Regions from separate parts of the Actinoplanes hulinensis genome, predicted to be linked through region 1. Evidence: riboswitches for the same ligand, from Rfam matches in the RefSeq annotation. Region 1 holds a riboswitch; the other holds the start of a gene.
What was found. A riboswitch is a leader RNA that binds a small molecule or an ion and turns the genes downstream of it on or off. The one in region 1 is predicted to bind glycine.
Positions count from the first base shown of each region.

Region 2: another riboswitch for glycine. It lies ahead of gcvT (glycine cleavage system aminomethyltransferase GcvT); the one in region 1 lies ahead of gcvP (aminomethyl-transferring glycine dehydrogenase).

Region 1 is NZ_JAHXZI010000009.1:96,660-100,316, forward strand. Features, by position in the region: gene KZ829_RS18245 (nucleotidyltransferase domain-containing protein) at 1-373, opposite strand, end outside; gene KZ829_RS18250 (nucleotidyltransferase domain-containing protein) at 377-1,048, opposite strand; gene mgrA (L-glyceraldehyde 3-phosphate reductase) at 1,066-2,061, opposite strand; glycine riboswitch at 2,111-2,194, shown strand; gene gcvP (aminomethyl-transferring glycine dehydrogenase) at 2,272-3,657, shown strand, end outside.
Region 2 is NZ_JAHXZI010000009.1:334,006-337,662, forward strand. Features, by position in the region: gene KZ829_RS19510 (class I SAM-dependent methyltransferase) at 1-653, opposite strand, end outside; gene KZ829_RS19515 (VOC family protein) at 718-1,086, shown strand; glycine riboswitch at 1,254-1,350, shown strand; gene gcvT (glycine cleavage system aminomethyltransferase GcvT) at 1,477-2,529, shown strand; gene gcvH (glycine cleavage system protein GcvH) at 2,540-2,902, shown strand; gene KZ829_RS19530 (L-serine ammonia-lyase) at 2,899-3,657, shown strand, end outside.

The DNA of each region.
Region 1 (3,657 bases):
TGCTGGTGATCATGCCCGTGGCCAGGGAGATCAGCTCGGCGTGCACCTCCGAGGTGAGGACCACGAGCGGAGACAGCAGTTGCTCCAGCACGTACCCGTTCCGGCTGTTGAGCAGCCGCGCGAACTTCAGCAGATCGTGGCTGACCACGTCGAGTTCCACGCCGTCGCGGACGCCGCTGTTCTGGAGCGTGTCCGGACCTGTTCGCAGGCCGACCACCTCCTGGGGCGGCAGTACGTGCGCGGCCCGCAGGTCGAGATCCGAGTCGACCGACGCGAAACCGTAGAGGTGCGCCCCGCTCACGGTGGCGAAGAGCAGGGGATAGGGCAGGGAGGCGGCGGCCTCGCCGGCCCACGACGGGACATCGACGGTCACGGTCTACAGATTCCTTTCGCGTACGCCCACGAGCACCCGGTCGATGCGGTCGCGGTCCGGCTTCTCCGGCAGCGCGGTGCCGGCCGCCGCGTCGGTGAGGTCGGCCTGCAAACGCTCGGCCCAGGCGGCCACGTCCGGCCACGGCACGTCGCCGTTACGCACGGCGAGCAGTTCGCCGCGCAGGTGGGTGACGTCGACCAGGACCTCCCCGGTACGCAGCACGTGCGCCCCGGCGAGAAGCAGGCGGATCATATGCATCGCCTGCTTGAAGTTGATCTCCCCCGTTCGGGCGTGCCGGGACGCCACCTTGGCGAGCTGGTCGCGCGCATAGCTGCCGTAGGTGTCGGCCACCCTGGTGGAGAGGAAGGCGGTTCTCACCGCGAGGAGGGCGTCACCGTCGACGGTCTTGTCCGTTACGAGGGGCGACCACAGCACCTCGAGCACCGTCGGGTTGCCCTGCGTCGCGAGCGTGCAGAACCGCTCGATCTCCCACGAGAACTGCTCCTCGGCCGGCCCGTCCAGATGGGTGGGCGGCTTGTCCAGGGACCAGAAGGCGCGGGTCGGCGCCACGAACACACCCCGCCGGTCGTGGTCGGAGTCCGGCCGGTGAAGTCCATAGGCACGGGAGCCGACCACGACCGCGAGGGCCGTGTGCCGTTGCACGAGCTCGATCATGGGCCCGGAGCGTACGTCTACAGGTCGAGCACCGTCGCGTCGATTTCGTCCAGCTCACTCTGGTCGAAGCCGATCCTGCCGAGGGCGGCGACGTTGTTCTCCAGTTGCTCGACGCTCGACGCGCCGATGATCAGGCTGGTCATCCGCTCGTCGCGCAGCGCCCACGCCAGCGCCATCTGGGCCAGCGACTGCCCGCGCCGCTTCGCGATGTCGTCGAGCGTGTGCAGTCGAGCCAGCGTCTGGTTGTCCAGGGCGCTCTCGTTGAGGAACACGCTGGTGCGGATCCGCGAGTCCTCCGGGATGCCGGTCAGGTAACGGTCGGTGAGCAGACCCTGCTGGAGCGGGCTGAACGCGATGCACCCGGCCCCGGCCGCCTCGAGGGTGTCGAGCAGCCGGTCGTGCTCGATCCACCGGTTCAGGATCGAGTAGGACGGCTGGTGGATCAGCAGTGGCGTGCCCAGCTCGCGCAGCAGGTCGGCGGCCTGCGCGGCCTGCTCGGACCGGTAGTTGCTGATGCCGACGTAGAGCGCCTTGCCGGAGCGCACGATGGCGTCCAGGGCGGTCATCGTCTCCTCGAGCGGGGTCTCCGGGTCGGGCCGGTGGTGGTAGAAGACGTCGACGTAGTCCAGGCCCATCCGCTTCAGCGACTGGTCCAGCGACGAGACCAGGTACTTGCGGGAGCCCCAGTCGCCGTACGGGCCGTCCCACATGGTGTAGCCGGCCTTCGACGAGATGACCAGCTCGTCGCGGTGGTGCTTGAGATCCGTGTTCAGGATGGCGCCGAAGTTGGTCTCCGCGCTGCCCGGCGGCGGCCCGTAGTTGTTGGCCAGGTCGAAGTGGGTGACCCCGAGGTCGAAGGCGCGGCGGACGATGGCGCGCTGACGGTCGACGGGGCGGGAGTCACCGAAGTTGTGCCAGAGGCCGAGGCTGATGGCGGGGAGCTTGAGGCCACTGCGACCAGCACGGCGGTAGATCATGTCGCGGTAGCGGTCGGCGGCAGGGAAGTACGTCACATCGAACACCCTAGGGCTCCCGGACCCACCCATGTGCGCTGGTAGGTTGGGGGTGCACGCGGGAGAGACCTTTGGGCGCCGAAGAGGCAACTCCTCCCCGGAAACTTTCAGGCAAAAGGACCGCGTGGGCAGGCGACTCTGAAATGCCGCGGTGTGGGTATGACAGAGGGGGAGGTTGATCCTCGACCTTCTCACGCTCTGGAGTCGCCCATGACGTCCCCGTTCGTTTCCCGGCACATCGGCCCCGGCCCGGACGAGCAGGCCCACATGCTCAAGACGGTGGGGTACGGCTCGGTCGAGGAGCTGATGGACGCCGCGATCCCCTCGTCCATCCGGTTCGACGGATCACTCGACCTGCCGGCCGGGATCTCCGAGGAGCAGGCGATCGCCGAGCTGCGCGGCATCGCGGGACGCAACGTGGTGGCCACCCCGATGATCGGCCTCGGCTACTACGGCACGGTCACCCCGGCGGTGATCAAGCGGAACGTGCTGGAGAACCCGGCGTGGTACACGGCCTACACGCCGTACCAGCCGGAGATCAGCCAGGGCCGCCTGGAGGCGCTGCTCAACTTCCAGACCATGGTCACCGACCTGACCGGGATGACCACGGCCAACGCGTCGATGCTCGACGAGGCCACGGCGGTCGCCGAGGCGATGACCCTCGCGCGCCGCGCCTCCAAGAGCAGGAGCAACGTGTACGCGGTGGACGCCGACACGTTCCCGCAGACGCTGTCGGTGCTGCGGACCCGTGCCGAACCGCTCGGCATCGTCATCCACCTCGTGGACCTCGACGGCGGCGCGGAGCTGCCGGAGGACTACTTCGGGCTGCACCTGCAGTACCCGGGCGCCTCCGGCAAGGTCCGGGACCACGCGGCCCTGGTCGAGGCCGCCCACGCCGAGGGTGCCCTGGTCACGGTCGCCGCCGACCTGCTGGCGCTGACCCTGCTGCGCTCGCCCGGGGACATCGGCGCCGACATCGCGGCCGGCACCACGCAGCGCTTCGGCGTACCGCTGGGGTTCGGTGGCCCGCACGCCGGTTACCTGGCGGTGCGCAACGGCCTGGAGCGGTCCCTGCCCGGGCGCCTGGTCGGCGTCTCGAAGGACGCCGACGGCGATCAGGCCTACCGGCTGGCGCTGCAGACCCGTGAGCAGCACATCCGCCGGGAGAAGGCGACCAGCAACATCTGCACCGCGCAGGTGCTGCTCGCCGTCATGGCCAGCATGTACGCGGTCTACCACGGCCCGGCCGGCCTGCGCGCCATCGCGGCCCGCACCCACCAGCACGCCGCCCGCGTGGCCGCCGGCCTGCGGATGGTCGACGGCGTGACCGTGGTCCACGAGAGCTTCTTCGACACCGTGCTCGCCCGCGTGCCCGGTAAGGCCGAGAAGGTGCTCGCGGCCGCCGCCAAGTACGGCATCGACCTGCACCTGGTTGACGCCGACCACGTCTCGATCTCCTGCGACGAGACCACCACCCAGTCGGAGGTGCAGCGGATCTGGGACGCCTTCGGCGTGACCGTCGGCGGCGCCTACGTGTGCGTGATGAACGTGGAAGCGCTGGAGACCGGCCGCCCGATCCCGGCCGCGCTGGAGCGC
Region 2 (3,657 bases), 240 kb from region 1:
GGCGTACCGATGACGGGGTTGGTGTCGATCTCCTGGCGGGTGTGCTGGTGAAGGATGTTGTCGAGGAGGGCGATCCACTCCTCGGTGTGGTCGCGGATGTTCCAGAGGAGGCTGAGCGTGCCGCCGGGGCGCAGCACGCGGGCCGCCTCGGGGATCGCGCGGGCCGGGTCGACCCAGTGCCAGGCCTGGGCGGCGACGACGGCGTCCACGTCGGCGTCGGGAAGCGGGATCCGTTCGGCGGTGCCGTCGAAGATCGCGGCCTTGGGGGCGACGGCGGCGAGCTGGTCGCGCATCTCGGCGGACGGTTCGACGGCGACCACGTCGAGACCGGCCTCGATCAGCAGCTGGGTGAGCTTTCCGGTACCCGCGCCCAGGTCGAGGACGCGGCGGGCCGGGCGGGGGACGGACCATTCGACGGCGGAGCGCGGGTAGGGCGGGCGGCCGCGATGATAGGCGTCGGCGGCGCTGCCGAAGGAGCCGGCGTGCAGTGTCCTGGACCAGCGGCGGGTGGCGCCCTGCCGGGTCATGCCGCAGGCTTTGCCGATCTCGTCCCAGCTGGCGGCGTGTTCCCGCCGGAGCCGGTTGATGATCTGGGTGCGGCGCGCCTCCGCCTCGGCGATCGTCTCGGTGAGGCGGCGTAGTTCATCCAACATGGGAGCAACATACGTTGCCTTTCCCTTCGAGAGCAACGAATGTTGCCTACCTAGGATCGGGTTCATGGCGGTCATCGCGCAGATCTCCCTCGGTGTCCAGGATTGCGAACGGGCCGGAGCCTTCTGGATGCGGGCTCTCGGGTACGTGCGCCGCCCACCCCGCTGGGCCGGTGACGACTGGATCGTGATCGAGCCGCCGCCCGGTGTCGCCGGCGCGCCGATCGCCATGGATCGGAGCGAGACCCCGATCCAGGAGCAGCCGCGGATCCATTTCGACATCCGGGCCGACGGTGACCTCGAGGCCGAGGTGGACCGTCTGCTGATGCTCGGCGCGCAGCGGGTGGACTGGCCCTACTACCCGGAGCCGAACGATCGGGAGCCCCCGTTCGTGGTGCTGGCCGACACCGAGGGCAACCGGTTCTGCGTCCAGTAGCGCTTCCACGGGCCGACCAGGAACTCCACGAGCATGGTCTCGATGATCCGTGCGAAGCCCTCGTCCCCGGCGCTACAGGCCCCGGTTCCGCAGCCACGGCTGCCCCGGCTTGACCGTCCCGTCGGGGGCCGGATAGGTTCGCGAACACAACCGAAAACTTCGCCGCTGCAACCGTCGCGGGAGAGTCCCCACCCCTGGTGGCGGGGCGCCGAAGGAGCAACTTCTCCCTCAGAATCTCTCAGGCTCAGGTACCGCGACCGGTCAGGCGACTCTGGAAAGTCGGTCCGCCGCCAGCGGTCCGCGCCCACGGTGCAAACCGCCTCGGCGGTGAACCTCTCAGGCCCCATGACAGAGCGAGGGAGGCCGACCCGCTATCGAGGAGCCTCCTTCGTGAGACGCACCGCGCTGTTCGACGTCCATTCCCGCCTGGGCGCGGCCTTCACCGATTTCGCCGGCTGGTCGATGCCGCTGCGCTACGGCAGTGATCTGGCCGAGCACCACACCGTCCGGGACGGCGCGGGCCTGTTCGATCTGAGCCACATGGGCCGGATCCGGGTGTCCGGCGATCCCGCTTTCCTCGACTGGGCGCTGGTCGGCCGGATGTCGGCGGTGAAGGTGGGCCGCGCCAAGTACACGATGCTGTGCCACACCAACGGCGGGGTCCTCGACGACCTGGTGGTCTACCGGCTGGCCGAGCGGGAGTTCATGGTGGTGGCGAACGCGGCCAACGCCGCGGTGGTGCGGGCCATGCTGGGTGAGCATTCCAACGGGTACGACGTACGCGTCGTCGGCGAACAGCCCGGTGTCCTGATCGCGGTGCAGGGCCCGATGTCGCTGGACGTGCTCGGCACCGGCGCCGACCTGCCCTATTACGGCATCCGCCCGGACCGGCTGGACGGCCGGGAGGTGCTGCTGGCCCGTACCGGCTACACGGGCGAGGACGGTTTCGAGATCTACTGCTCGGCCGGCGACGCTGCGGCGATCTGGGAGTGGGCGGCCGCCCGCGGGGCCCGTCCGTGCGGGCTGGCCTGCCGGGACACGTTGCGCCTGGAGGCCGGGATGCCCCTGTACGGCCACGAGCTGTCGGTGCGCTCGACCCCGTTCCATGCCGGTCTGGGCCGGGTGGTGGCTCTGGACAAGCCGGACTTCGTGGGCGCCGCGGCGCTGCGGTCGGTGGCCGCCGCGGGTCCGGAGACGCTGCTCGCCGGGCTGGTGACCGAGGGCCGCCGGGCGCCCCGGGCCGGTTACCGGGTGCTGCACGAGGGCACGGATGTGGGTGTGGTGACCAGTGGCGCCCTCTCCCCCACGCTCGGCCATCCGGTGGCGATGGCCCAGGTGACGGCCGCTCTGGCCGAACCGGGAACGAAACTCGCCGTCGACATCCGCGGCACCCGGGTCGACGCCGAGGTCGTCGCCCTGCCCTTCTACCGCCGTACCCGCTGAGGAGCCGACCATGATCCCCGAGAACCTGCGCTACAGCCGTGACCACGAGTGGCTGACCGAGGGCTCGCCGGCGACGGTCGGTGTGACGGCGTTCGCCGCCGACGCGCTCGGCGATGTCGTGTTCGTCGAGCTTCCGGAGCCGGGCACGCTGGTCAAGGCCGGTGACCCGTGCGGCGAGATCGAGTCGACGAAGTCGGTGAGCGAGGTCTACGCCCCCGCCGACGGCGAGATCATCGAGGTCAACGTCACCCTGAGCGACGAGCCCGGCCTGATCAACACCGATCCGTACGGCGCGGGCTGGCTGTTCAGGCTCCGCGTGACCGGCGACCCGGAGCTACTGGACGCGGCCGGCTACACGACGCTCGTGTCATGACGGTCTCGGTCTTCGACCTGTTCTCCGTCGGGATCGGGCCGTCCAGTTCGCACACGGTCGGCCCGATGCGGGCGGCACGCATGTTCGCCGACCGTCTGGCCGGTGCCGACGGGGTGACGCGGGTACGGGCCGAGTTGTTCGGCTCGCTGGGCGCCACCGGTCACGGGCACGGCACGCCGAAGGCGGTGCTGCTGGGGCTCACCGGCGCCGATCCGGAGACGGTCGACGTGACGACCGCCGACGAGCGGGCCGCCCGCATCCACGCCGAGGGCCGGCTGCCGCTGCCGCACGGTCCGGTGGTCGAGGTGGATCTGGTTCTGCACCGGCGGCGGACGCTGCCGGAGCATCCCAACGGGATGACCTTCGCCGCCTTCGGCGCCGACGGCACGGAGCTGCTGGCCAAGACCTATTTCTCGGTCGGCGGCGGCTTCGTGCTCCCCCAGCACCATTCCGGCGTACGGGATTCGCACACGCGTATTCCGTACGCCTTCTCGTCGGGTGCGGAACTGTTGTCGCTCACCCGGACCACCGGTTTGTCGATCGCGCGGCTGATGCTGGCGAACGAGGCCGCCTCGCGGCCGGAGGCGGAGGTCCGCGCCGGGCTGCTGGACATCTGGCAGGTGATGCGCGACTGTGTGGCGGCCGGCCTGGACGCCGAGGGCGTGCTGCCCGGCAGCTTGAAGGTGCGCCGCCGGGCGGCCGGGATCGCCCGGCAGCTGCGGGCGTCGGGTCATCGTGACGAGCTGGCGATGGAG